3 regions of the Alteromonas sp. ISO5 genome follow, and region 3 is predicted to be linked to each of the others. Evidence: predicted binding sites of a transcription regulator. Region 3 holds the regulator's gene; each other region holds the start of a gene.
The links. Region 3 encodes sigma-54, which starts transcription at its own class of promoters, with help from an activator protein. Its sites were predicted from a motif close to GTTGGCACGNNNNTNGNNT; they were not measured.
Positions count from the first base shown of each region.

Region 1 (4,411 bases), 1.9 Mb from region 3:
CCATTGCCCGGCAAAGTTATCGGTTAGCGCATTGGCTTTGTCTGACGCCAGCATGCGTTCTAGCTGTTGTCTGAGGATCTGAGGTTCTCTTAATTTTCCGGCCGTAGCGAGTACTGTGAGTTCTTTATCCGGCAGACTGCTCCACAAAAATAAGGCCAGTCTGGCGGCGAACTCCATATCACTGATGCGGTAAATACTGCCTGGCGTCACATGGGCCGGAGGAGTTTCCTGCAGGTATAAAAATTGGGGTGACACCAGCAGAGCCTGCAGAGTGGTGGCAATGCTGGCGCGAAAGTTTACATCCTCCCGGGCGCGCTGAAAAATGGCCAGTAATGGCTGGATATCCGCGTCGGTAACCGGGCGGCGATATGCTTCTGCGGATAATTTACTGATGATCTGCCTGGCACAATTCAGTTCCGACGCTGAAGAAGACTTAGAGCCGGGCAGGCAACTAAAAATTTTACGGGTACTGGCGGTTTCAGAAGACGCAGGAGTACTACCTGAGTTAAATGGCCCTATGACTTCTATTTCCAGCACGTCACGCAAAAATGTAGCTTGTGAAAAGCGTGCTGACATGTGGTATGAGAGGACTTTGGTGGAATGACGGCGAGCACCATCGATAATAAAATCCAGATCCAGTTCGGTTGGTTTTCTGTCCGGTAATACTACGTAGTCTGTGCCTTTACGAATGGTCGGCACATGCTCACTGAGGGCCAGATTTTTACGAAACGCCATGCCAATCTGATGACTGCCGGCACTCAGTTCCAGCGTATGGCTATAACGATGAATATCCAGACGGTCTACTTCGTTGTTGGTATTGGCATTTAAATACCCGGCTATTTCGTAACGGCCACTCACCGGTGCATAGAAATCGAAACTACCGCCGCCTCTGGAGTCTAGCGGAAGGTTATCATTCATGCGTAAATCAAATGCAGGAACGCCACTATTTTTTACCGGGCCGTCCTTGGGGACTACGTAGCTCTCTTTTCCGGCTGACTCGCCAGCAGTACCGGTAGCCAGCCTGCTTAGTTTGCCAGCGACGAATAGGTAGCGTTCAAGCAGTGTGGTGGAAACACCCAGTACATCGGCGTTGTTATCGAAACCATAGCCAGAATCATCACCGGGCAGTGAGTCGGCAATATCCACATTCAGCGCCAGCAGATCGCGCACAGATCTGGCATATTCATCGCGGTTTAATCGCCTGATAGTTGCTCTCCCCGGATTAGGATTCGCGGTACTGTAATCATCCAGCGAACCTTCCAGCCAGTCCAGAAAGGCTGTTTTTTCCTGTGTGGTTAGTTGTTTTTTATCGGCTGGAGGCATATCGCCCATGGCGACCGATTTTAGAATGCCTTCCCAGAGCTTTTGATTTTTGCCTTTGGTTAAATCGCTCACATGAATATCAGCGACAGACCAGTTGCCGGCAAACTCATAATCGTTGTGGCAGGTTTCGCATCGGTCGTCGATGATATCGGCAGCCAGATCACGGGTAAATACCTGCGCCTGGGAAAAGGAATAAGGACTCAATCCCAGAGCGAATAACCAGCAAGTCAGAAAAAGGCCGGAACGCCGTAAGGGAAAGCTCAGCTTTGGGGAGATATTAAGGACCATTTGCACTCTCTTTGCGCAACTGCAGTGCTAACAGTGCGTTTCACGAATAAGTCAGTGGAAGAAGCACTTTGCATGCCAAATCTCTTGCTAATCAGAAGGTTATCACAGTGGGATGTTATCAGTTTGTGTGTGCTGAAAGGGAGAGCGGCGGCAATGAGCGGTTCGTCTTCCCTAACTATCTGATACTTAGTTTAAAACAATCAGATACCGATAACGTATTCGTATTACGCAGCCATTGTCATTCTGATAACCGGTAACAACAAGCAAAAGACCTATGCACCTTATAGATCAGTTGATTGCGGGCATGACTGCCGTTAAAGCGATAACCAATGGCAGGTAACTTATCCCGGTTGGCCTGGTGAGCAGGGCAGGGGCGCGCGACCTTTGCTGCCAATGACTATGCGAATACCGCGGCAAAATTTGGGACGAGCAGGGTCGCTTGATCATAGTGAACTGTCAGACAGTGGTGGCACTTAATTTAGCGTTAGAGAGTCTTTATTACTGAAAATTGCTTTATTGATAAAGCGGGTTAGCTTGTAATTAAACTAAAATAGATTAACTTACGTTAAAAAGGGGGCTCAGCGTCTCGTGAGGTAAGGTCAATTAAGGAATTAAAGCGAATAATGATCGCAGTAGCTAACCTCTCAAAACAATATCCGAACGCGACTTCGCCCATTATCGATAAACTCTCGTTAGAAGTGGCCGCTGGCCAATCGGTGAGTATTCAGGGGGCATCCGGTTGCGGGAAATCTACCTTACTGGCGCTATTGGCTGGCTTTGAAAGGGCCGACAGTGGCTCGATAGTGATTGCCGGGCATCCTTTCGAGAGTCTTTCTCAGGAGGCGGCCGATAAATTTCGTATGCATCATCTTGGCGTTATCTTTCAACAGTTCAATTTGCTCGATTGTTTCGATGTGTGGGATAACATCGCCTTTACGGCTCGTTTAAAAGGTAATTACGAGGCCTCTCGGCAGCAAACCTTATTGAATAATCTGGGACTGGCGGAACGGCATAACGCACCGGTCAGTATGCTTTCCGGAGGTGAGCAGCAAAGGGTTGCTATAGCTCGCGCCCTTAATCACCTGCCTGATGTGGTGCTTGCTGATGAACCTACAGGAAACCTTGATGAACAAACCAGCGAGGTAGTGAGCCAATTGCTGTTTAATTACTGTCAGGAGCAGGGCGCGTCGTTAGTGGTAGTAACCCATAGTGGCGATGTTGCCAGACGCGCACAAACGCAGTACCGGTTGCATCAGGGCCGGTTGATACAAGTGTGATTTAACAGGCCATGCGAATCCTTACCCTGGCACTGCAAACTCAACTGGCTACTTATCGGCAAAGGTTTTGGGAGCCCTTGTTGATCATCGTGGCGATCTTTATTGCCAGTGCCGGCCTGACTGCAGTTACACTGATCAACGCCGGGGCGTCCTCTCAGCTTAAACAGTTTTCTGTGGGTGATGTGCCCGTTAATTTTCATATCGTTCCGCGCAGCGAAAACAGACCGCTTAAACGCTCGGACTATGCCGATCTTCGCCGCCAGGGGCTGGACTTTTTAGTGGCTTATACTCAAACCGCTAATGGGCAGTTAGCGGTTGATACGGTTACGCTGTTTAATCTGTTACCTTCCCCCAATCGCACTTCGTCGCAGCAAAACAGCTTTGCACAACAGGCGGTGTTGAGCGGTATTAAGGATATCAATCAGTTTTACCGCGAAGAAATCACTCTACAAACCCATCCGCTAAGCGGTCTGCTGGTTGTGGGTGAGCTGTCGCCCGAGCAGTATAAGCTGCTGGAGGCATCCCTTCCTTCACACCTGCAATTAACCCCCTTTGTGTTTACTTCATCCGCCAACAACCTGAGTGACAGTTTCAGCCTCAATCTGTGGGCCATGGGTGCATTGATGGTGCTGGTTAGCATTTTTATTGTGTTCAATGCCTTTAACCTTCTGGTGGCCGCGCGCACGCCGGTGCTGGTGAAGTTACGTCAGCTGGGAGTGGGTCAGGCTGTATTGTTACGGGTTCTGCAACTGGAAATGTTGATTCTGGCCCTGGCTGGCGCGGTTTGTGGCGTGATTGCTGGGGCATGGTTAGTTAGCGTTATTACACCGGTGCTCAGTAATATTTACCGGTTGTTGCTGGATGGTCAGTTTAGTGGTAGTCAGTTTTCTGCTGCACGTTTGATATTGCTGGCCGTGGTGTTTTGCGCCGTCGCGGTGTTGGTAATGGGCCTGCTTATTAAACAGCGTCTGGCACATAGTCTGGCCCGTCGCAGTTATCTAACCGCCGCTTTTAACGTTCGGTTTAAATCAGGCTACACGCTGTGGTTAGTGGTGGGTTTAGTGATAGTCGCGCTGGGGGCATTGTTGTTAGCCAGCCAGTTACAGGCACTTTTATACATTGGTTTGGTGTTGATTGCTGGTTGCACTACGGTGGTGTTGCTAATGCCGCAGTTAATGAGCCTGGTAGCGCGGCGGGTAAGTACAACAAAGCCGCTGCTGCACTGGAGTATGCACAATGCGGTGAGTCTGTCACAACGCACCAGGCTGGCGGCCTGTGCATTTTTTATTGCCCTGGCGGCCAATATCGGCATGAATGTGATGGTCGACAGTTTTCGACAGGCCACTGAGCAGTGGCTTGAGCAACGCCTGTTTGCGCCGTTTTATCTCTACACGGATTTTGCAGGTGATCTGTCGGCCGAGGAGGGCGCGCCAGTGCCGTTGCTAGCCCGGTATGGTAAAGACGTTCATGTTACCGGGCAAACTATCGAGCTGCGCAGTTTTCCCGATGCTGCTGAATATCAA
Region 1 is NZ_CM176572.1:4,707,100-4,711,510, reverse strand. It holds gene AC2T0J_RS21320 (DUF1592 domain-containing protein) at 1-1,611, opposite strand, end outside; gene AC2T0J_RS21315 (ABC transporter ATP-binding protein) at 2,235-2,888, shown strand; gene AC2T0J_RS21310 (FtsX-like permease family protein) at 2,900-4,411, shown strand, end outside.
Region 1: a site for sigma-54 is predicted at 1,673-1,691, ahead of AC2T0J_RS21320 (DUF1592 domain-containing protein). Genes of this name have one in related genera too.

Region 2 (4,411 bases), 1.9 Mb from region 3:
ATTCCTCGAATGTGTTAGCCGCTTAGCGCAGCACTGCGTTTTTGTCCCAACTCACCAGACGCTGTACAGACAGCATCAGACGGTCCAGCAGGAAACCAATTAAACCAATGGTGATCACCGCTACCATGATGCGCGCCAGCGACTCTGAGCTGCCATTCTGGAATTCATCCCAGACAAACTTACCCAGGCCGGGATTCTGTGCGAGCATTTCAGCCGCTATCAGTACCATCCAGCCAATGCCCAGCGACAATCGCAGGCCGGTGAAAATCATTGGAATTGACGCTGGCAAAACGATTTTCTGTACATGACTCAGAGGCTTTAAGCGCAGCACCTTACTGACGTTCACCAGATCCGAATCGATGTTAGAAACGCCTACCGCAGTATTAATTAGCGTGGGCCATAAGCAGCACAGCGAAACCGTGAAAGCGGAGGTGATAAACGATTTGGAAAACATCGGGTCGTCGCTCACATACACCGCACTCACCACCATGGTGACCAGCGGTAACCAGGCCAGTGGCGACACCGGTTTAAAGATCTGGATCAGCGGGTTCATGGCCGAGTACGCTGATTTACTCAGACCACACAAAATCCCCACCGGCACCGCCACGATGCTGGCAATAAAAAAGCCCACCATTACGGTGTATAAACTGGTCCAGATTTGATCGAAGAACGTTGGCGCGCCGGTGAAATCACGGATTTTAGGCACGTAGGTGGGATCTTTTGCTACCCGTGCAGCGTTGCGTTCTTCCTGGCGGACATAGAAAGCTTCTGCTTTCTCACGTTGGGCGCTGTGTTCATCGATTAACGTAAAGGTTTGTTCCCATACCTGTGCCGGACCAGGAAACTGTCCCAGCGACGTATCGATGTTTTTGGCTACCACATTCCAAATCGCGAGGAATAATAATATGCCAACAACAGGCATCAATAATTTGGGTACGGTGGACATAATATTCCCTAACACATTTTTACCGCGGATCTGGCCAATATGGCTGACAACTGGTACCGATTTACTCATCGTCTTTACCTTTTATCATCGAGGGTCCGAGAGACACGGTTATAAAACCGTGTCGCCTTTCAGACCAATTGAGAATTGCTCTAAATATTCATTGGGCTTGCTGCCATCAAACGTCACGTTGTCGATAAACTCAGTTTGTGGCTGCTTAAAGCCGGTTTCACTATCGAAATCAGGGAAGTCTTTAGCATCAGCAACGCCTTCATCAATAAGCGCTTGTGCCGCGACAGCATAGATATCAGGACGATACACACTCTTAGCCGTTTGCATATACCAGTCATCAGACTTAGGCTCAGCAATCTGACCCCAGCGGCGCATTTGGGTTAAGTACCAGATCGCATCACTGTAGTACGGATAGGTGGCGTTATGACGAAAGAACACGTTGAAATCAGGCACCTCTCGCTTATCGCCTTTTTCATATTCAAAAGTGCCGGTCATACTGTTGGCAATAACGTCGGCATCGGCACCGACATAGCTGCTCTTGGCAAGAATTTTTACCGCTTCCGGGCGGTTAGCGTTGTTGTTAGCATCTAACCACATGGCCGCGCGGATCATCGCTTTGACCACACGGATATGCGTATTGGGGTTTTCTTCCGCCCATTTTTTGCTGACACCGAAGACTTTTTCCGGGTTGTTTTTCCAAATCTCATAGTCGGTAATCACCGGTACCCCGATACCTTTAAATACCGCTTGCTGGTTCCACGGCTCACCTACGCAGTAACCATAAATGGTACCGGCTTCCATGGTCGCTGGCATTTGCGGTGGTGGCGTAACCGATAGCAGCGCCTGGGCGTCGATTTGGCCAGACGTATCGCCTTTGTGCGGCGCATAGTAACCAGGGTGAATACCGCCGGCGGCTAACCAGTAACGCAGTTCATAGTTATGGGTGGAAACCGGAAACACCATGCCCATTTTAAAAGGCTTACCCGCTTGTTTGTAGCTCTCGACAACCGGCTTTAAATACTCGGCTTTGATCGGGTGGACCGGCTTGCCATTTTCAACCGGAATGTGCTTTTCCATTTCAGCCCAGACATCGTTGGAAACGGTGATCCCGTTACCGTTTAAGTCCATGCTGAAAGCGGTAATAATATGTGACTGGGTTCCAAAACCAATAGTAGCGCCTAAAGGCTGGCCAGCCAGCATGTGTGCACCGTCCAGTTGTCCGTCGATAACACGATCAAGAAGCACTTTCCAGTTAGCCTGGGCTTCCAACGTGACATACAGCCCTTCATCTTCGAAATAGCCTTTTTCATAAGCTATGGCCAATGGCGCCATATCGGTAAGCTTGATAAAGCCAAACTTCAGCTCTTCTTTTTCTGGCCAGCCAATATCCTCAGCAGACACGGTAGTCACTGAGGCAGTAAATAATGACGCAACCAGTGTCAGCGAACCTGCCACCTGCTTGAACTTATGTTTTACAGTCTTGTGTAACATGTACTTTCCTTAAGCCAAAAAAAAACCCACCCGTTCGAAATGACAGCGTCATTGTGAACGGGTGGGCTTCGTTGCCGTGTACCTCGCCTCATAAGAAGACCGCAAGGTATCAATAAATTGTTTAGGTTTAGCGCATACTCGTATTGCTAAAAAGAGTTATTCATATTTAGTGCCAACATTAAATAACATTAATTTTCAAAAACTTATAAGAATGGGTTATTTGTCGTTGAAATTCAGCGACTCATCGTAGTGCATTTTGTGCACTGTCAGTGCTCACTGTGAAAAGGTAATGCCTGCTTATAGCGCATTTGCCATAGCGCTGATGCCCGCTGTAGGGCCTCTTGCTGACTTAATTTTTCCAGTAACATCAGATACACCGCCAGCGAAGCAATTACCGCCTGACGGGCATAACCATGCTCCAGATCACCGCGCCACACGGCTAACAGGGTCGCGACCGAGAAATCACGCTCTTTCATTGCCCAGCCCTCGGCCTCAGGCAACACAACCTTTTCGGTTTTACCCTCGCATGTGTAATAAAGGTCTGTGGCACGGTCCCGGTTAACTTCGGGATCACCACCGTCACCGCGAAACACCAGGGAGTGCTGCGAGCTAAAGGTTTCATTAACCTGCGCATGCCGCTCATCCAAATGGGTATGGTAAACCCCCTGTACCGCAAACGGTGCACCACTAGGGTTTAACAGCCTCGCCAGGGTATTGGCGCAGGACCGCAAACCAAATAATTCACGCAGTTTAATGATGCGATCAAGCTCAGGTAAGGCAATGCCTAAATCCAGATAACAGGCATTCAGGGTGTCCATAGTCTGCGCGGCGTGTTGCACCGACGTTGCCAGTGGCAGCCCTAACTCCGCCAGGGCATGGCTGGCATAAAAACGTTTTGAACCGGGCTCGGAGGCACCATGCAGGCACACCCGGTAACCGGTGCGAGCAAGTAACGCCACGCTCAGCAAATACCAGGGTAATTGACGGCGCTTGCCAGCATAACAACCAATATCCACACTGGCTTGCATTGCGCTTAATGCGGCGGGTAATTTTCTGCGACAAGCAGCAATAAAGCCGCACAACTCTTCTACAGATTCCTCCTGCATGCGCAGCAGCATTAAAAAAGCGCCGGCTTGTTCCGGCGCAATAGACTGGTTGAGTAATTGAGAAAAGGCATCGAAGGCTTCAGATTGCGTAAGATGCCGGGCGCCCCGCTGGCCTTTGCCGAGGACTTTGATGTATTCGCTAAATGGCGCGTTGCTCATAGGTATGATGTAACAAATCGGCGGTGATGGGCTGACGGGCAGAAACCACATGACCTATCACGACGAGCGCCGGTCCTTCGATTTCCGCGTCGACCACGCGTTGATAAATATCGCTGACGGAACCAACGATAACCTGTTGATGATTACAACACGCGTTCTCAATCACTGCAACGGGTAAAGTGCCCTCGACACCCGCTTCATCCAAACGCCGGGCGAGCAAAGCCAAGCGTTTTAGCCCCATATAAACAACCGTTGTTTCACGCGCACTGCTCTGAGCAATGGCCCGCCAGTCTGCCTCTTTGGCCGGCTCCTTAAACTGCGCGGTCATAAATCGCACAGACTGCGCAAAGCGGCGGTCGGTTAACGGAATACCGGTGTAAGCAGAGGCTCCGGACGCTGCGGTAATACCGGGCACAATGGCGAACGGTATGCCCGCCTGATGCAGCGCATCGGTTTCTTCACTGGTGCGGGCAAAAATCGCCGGATCGCCGCCCTTTAAGCGCACTATCCGCTTGCCCTGTAGCCCAAGCTCGACCAGTCGCTGACAAATTTGTTCCTGAGGCACACTGTGCTTACCGCAACGTTTTCCCACAAATTCACGAGCGACATGTCGCGGGATGCAATCCAGTACTGACTGATCCACCAGCCAGTCAAATAACACCACATCGGCTTCCTGTAATAAGCGGTGCGCCTTCAGCGT
Region 2 is NZ_CM176572.1:4,688,777-4,693,187, forward strand. It holds gene AC2T0J_RS21235 (ABC transporter permease) at 23-946, opposite strand; gene AC2T0J_RS21240 (CmpA/NrtA family ABC transporter substrate-binding protein) at 1,055-2,446, opposite strand; gene AC2T0J_RS21245 (glycosyl transferase family protein) at 2,713-3,711, opposite strand; gene cobA (uroporphyrinogen-III C-methyltransferase) at 3,692-4,411, opposite strand, start outside.
Region 2: a site for sigma-54 is predicted at 2,605-2,623, ahead of AC2T0J_RS21240 (CmpA/NrtA family ABC transporter substrate-binding protein). Genes of this name have one in related genera too.

Region 3 (4,411 bases):
TTACAGAGTTCCAAATATCTCCCAGCATAGGGAAAACGGTAACATTCAGAGGCTGGTCTGCATGGAGTAGGGATGGCAATGCTCCACCTCCAGGCCACTACGATACGGATTCAGCGGATAATCGTCATGTGAGACTGGAATTTAGATTTGGATTCCATGTGAATCAAAACGGCCGGCTGCAAATGCAATTAAATGATTAGTCTTCGTCATTCGCAGAGAAACCACAGATAACCACTTCACAGTGGTTATCTGTTTGTGCTACTCATCTTCGTTAAAGCGTCCGACAATCAAATTTTCCACCGCCGCCATGGCGGCTTCGGCATCCGGGCCTTCGCTGATCACATCAACCTGTTCACCCTGATGACTTTCCATCAGCATTAAGCCCAGCACGCTGTTGGCATTGGCTTCTTTATCGCCTTTTTTTAGGGTGATTTCGGCATCAAACTGATTGGCCAGTTGCACTAACTGAGTAGCGGCCCGTGCATGCAGGCCAAGCTTGTTAACAATGGTAAGGGTTTTTTCTACGCGCATTATCGGTTTAACTCCCGGTGACGAATTTGCACATCAGGGTGTTTATCGCCGTATATTTTGGCCAGTGACTGCGCGACAAATACGGAACGATGCTGGCCACCGGTACAACCAATGGCAATGGTGACATAGCTGCGATTATTTCGCTCCAGATGCGGCATCCAGGTATCCAGCAGGTTTTGAATTTGCCAGATAAATTTAGTCACAATGGGCTGTGAACCCAGAAAAGCTTCTACCGGTGAATCCAGGCCGGTAAGGTGCTTAAGATCCGGCTCCCAGTGCGGGTTGGGGAGAAAACGAACATCAAACACGTAATCGGCATCTTTGGGAATACCATGCTTAAAGCCGAAAGATTCAAATACCAGCACCAGCCTGGAACTCTTTTTACCCAGAATACGCTCGCGGATAAGCTCCGCCAACTGATGAATGGATAAGCGGTCGGTATCAATATAGAGGTCAGCCCGCTCGGTGATGGGCGCGAGGAGTTCTTTTTCTGCCTGTATTGCATCAGCCAGGGATTTATTCAGTTTGGCCAGCGGGTGCAGGCGGCGGGTTTCACTAAAGCGCTTCACCAGCATGTCATCACTGGCATCCAGATAGACAATGGTCATCGACCAGGATGAGGGCAGATAGTCGAGAATCTCGACTAATTCATCGGGATCCTTTGGCAGGTTACGCACGTCGATACTCACGGCTACCTGATCGTATTCGTCGACTACGGTATGGGTGAGCGTTGGGAGCAAGTTTACCGGAATGTTATCAACGCAGTAGTAGCCTAAATCTTCCAGGGCCCTTAGCGCAACGGATTTGCCGGAGCCGGAGCGCCCGCTGATAATAATGAGTTTCATGGTTGTGTCAGACTCCCTGCCGGACTATTGTTCAGCCTGGTCGCATAGTGCGGCGATAACCTGTTCCTTCGATTCGGCGTTACGGATCGTTTTTACAATGCTTTTCTGGCTTAACTTACCGGCGATAGTTGCGAGCGTTTGCAGATGCCCTTCGGTTTGGTTTTCTGGCACCAAAATGGCAAAAAAGATATCCACCGGTTTATCATCAATGGCGTCAAAGGCAATAGCCGGGGTGGTTGTTACTACCACAGCTGTTACTTTGGAAAGGTTAGCCAGTCTGCCATGGGGCAAGGCTATGCCATTACCAATGCCGGTGCTACCCATTTTTTCCCGGCTGAGCAGGGCATTGAGGGCGTCTTCTTTTTGAATTTCGGCGTTGGTTTCGGCAGCAATATCACTGATGATTTCTAAAATTCGTTTTTTACTGTTGCACTGGACCGCACATTCAGTGCGATCCAGGCTAACTAAGGCTTGAATATTCATAAGGTTAAATTGGGCCTAGTGCTTTTTGAGCTTTTCCTTATGCTTTATTACCTGGCGATCGAGTTTGTCGATCATACTGTCTATCGCAGCATACATATCCTGATTTTCTGACGAGGCAAATACTTCCGCTCCACTTAAATGCATCGTGGCTTCGGCTTTTTGAGTAAGCTTTTCCACGTTGAGGATCACATGCACATTGGATATGTGATCAAAGTGGCGCTCCAGTTTAGTAAACTTGGTATCAACATAATTACGCAAAGAATCGGTTATCTCGATGTGATGACCTGTAAGATTTATTTGCATAGTTCGTCTTCCTTATATTTCGGCCTAAATAAGGCTCTTGCGTTGGTTAGACGGTGGAATCGACAAGGATTCCCGGTATTTTGCTATTGTTCGCCGGGCAACTTTAATACCTTGATCGGCCAACAATTGAGCAATTTTGCTGTCGCTTAGTGGTTTACTGGGCTTCTCGGCGGCAACCAGTTTTTTGATCAGAGCGCGGATGGCAGTGGATGAACATTCTCCGCCAGACTCAGTGGCTACGTGGCTGGAGAAGAAGTATTTCAACTCAAAAATACCGCGAGGGGTGTGCATGTACTTTTGGGTAGTAACCCGCGAAATGGTGGATTCATGCATATCGACCATCTCGGCTACGTCATTGAGGACCATAGGCTTCATCATTTCCGGGCCGTGTTCGAAAAAACCCATTTGCTGCTGCACAATGCAGTTAGCTACCTTGAGCAAGGTTTCGTTACGCGACTCCAGACTCTTAATGAACCACTTGGCTTCTTGCATGTGCGAGCGAATAAACTGGGAATCTGAACTGTTACGGGCCTGGCGGCTCATGGCAGCGTATTGTTGATTTACGCTCAGTTTTGGCAGACTGTCCGGGTTAAGTTCAACCACCCAACGACCTTTTTTCTTGGTGACCGATACGTCAGGAATAACGTACTCAGGTTCCTGGGTAATTAGCGCACTACCTGGACGCGGATTAAGGGTTTGCAATAAGCGCATCGCTTCTCGCAAATCGTCTTCCTTCAGGCGTGACTTACGCATTAAGGTGCGATAGTCCTTGCTGCCCAGCAGGTCGGCATAGTCTTCGATAAGGATCTTTGCTTCCTTGAGCCATGGCGTGTCGGGAGCAAACTGTTTTAACTGGACCAGTAGACACTCCTGAGGGGTACGTGAACCTGAGCCAATGGGGTCAAACATTTGAATCCGCTTTAGTACGCATTCAATTTCGTCGGCTTCAACCGGCTCTTCCATATCTTCAGTATTGACGCTCTGCAGGATATCTTCAACTGTTACCGTTAAATAGCCTGATTCGTCAATTGAGTCGATAATCGCAATGGCGATTGCGCGGTCTACATCACTGAAGGGCGTCAGGCGCATTTGCCAGAGCAGGTGGTCCTGGATGTTGTCGGTAGTTTCACCCTGAAAAACCTGGTCATCGTCATTTGAAGCCGGGCCAGGCGCAGGCGCCGATGATGCTGAGTAATATTCATCCCAGGTGCTGTCGATAGGGAGTTCATCGGGCAGTTCGTTTTTCTCGAGCGCCTCGTTGGTGTCCATGCTGGTCTCGGTACTGGCCGTTGCGGCGGCATCGGCTTCAGCATCAAGCTTGCTTTTCTCTATAGTATCGTTGTCGCTGGTGTCATCAACTTCCAGTAACGGATTCGAATCGAGTGCTTCCTGGATTTCCTGTTGTAAATCCAGGGTAGAAAGTTGCAGCAGTTTAATCGCCTGCTGCAATTGTGGCGTCATAGTAAGTTGTTGACTAAATTTGAGCTGTAAAGATGGTTTCATCTACTTCTGTTCTTAACGCCTTGCTTGTTATTGATGGGGACAAAACATGTTGTCTTTATGTATCTAACTATAGCCTGAATTGCTCACCCAGGTATACATCCTTGACCTTTTGATTACTCAAAACCTGTTCCGCAGTGCCTTGGGCGATTAATTCACCCTGACTGACAATGTAGGCTTTTTCACAGACGTCAAGGGTTTCCCGTACGTTGTGGTCAGTAATCAGAATACCAATTCCACGGTCACGAAGATGTTGTATGATCTTCTTTATATCATTAACCGAAATTGGATCAACTCCCGCAAAGGGTTCATCGAGCAAAATAAATTTCGGATTGGCTGCCAACGCCCGGGCAATTTCTACCCGACGCCGTTCTCCTCCCGACAAACTCATCCCTGTACTATTACGTATATGGTTGATATTGAATTCATCAAGTAGGGCATCCGCTTCATTTTGCTGTTCGGCAGACGAAAGGTCCTTGCGTGTTTGCAATATTGCCATGATATTGTCAAAAACCGTTAACTTTCTGAAAATAGAGGCTTCCTGGGGTAAATACCCAATCCCATTGCGGGCACGTTCGTGCATGGGCTGACGGGTCAGATCCATCTCGTCGATGCGAATATCGCCTTTATCCAGCGCCACCAGGCCCACAATCATGTAAAACGTGGTAGTTTTGCCGGCGCCATTGGGGCCCAGCAGGCCAACTATCTGGCCGGCAGACACCTCAACACTGACATCCCTTACTACCTGC
Region 3 is NZ_CM176572.1:2,823,868-2,828,278, forward strand. It holds gene AC2T0J_RS12650 (HPr family phosphocarrier protein) at 259-531, opposite strand; gene rapZ (RNase adapter RapZ) at 531-1,376, opposite strand; gene ptsN (PTS IIA-like nitrogen regulatory protein PtsN) at 1,401-1,859, opposite strand; gene hpf (ribosome hibernation promoting factor) at 1,875-2,162, opposite strand; gene AC2T0J_RS12670 (RNA polymerase factor sigma-54) at 2,187-3,665, opposite strand; gene lptB (LPS export ABC transporter ATP-binding protein) at 3,733-4,411, opposite strand, start outside.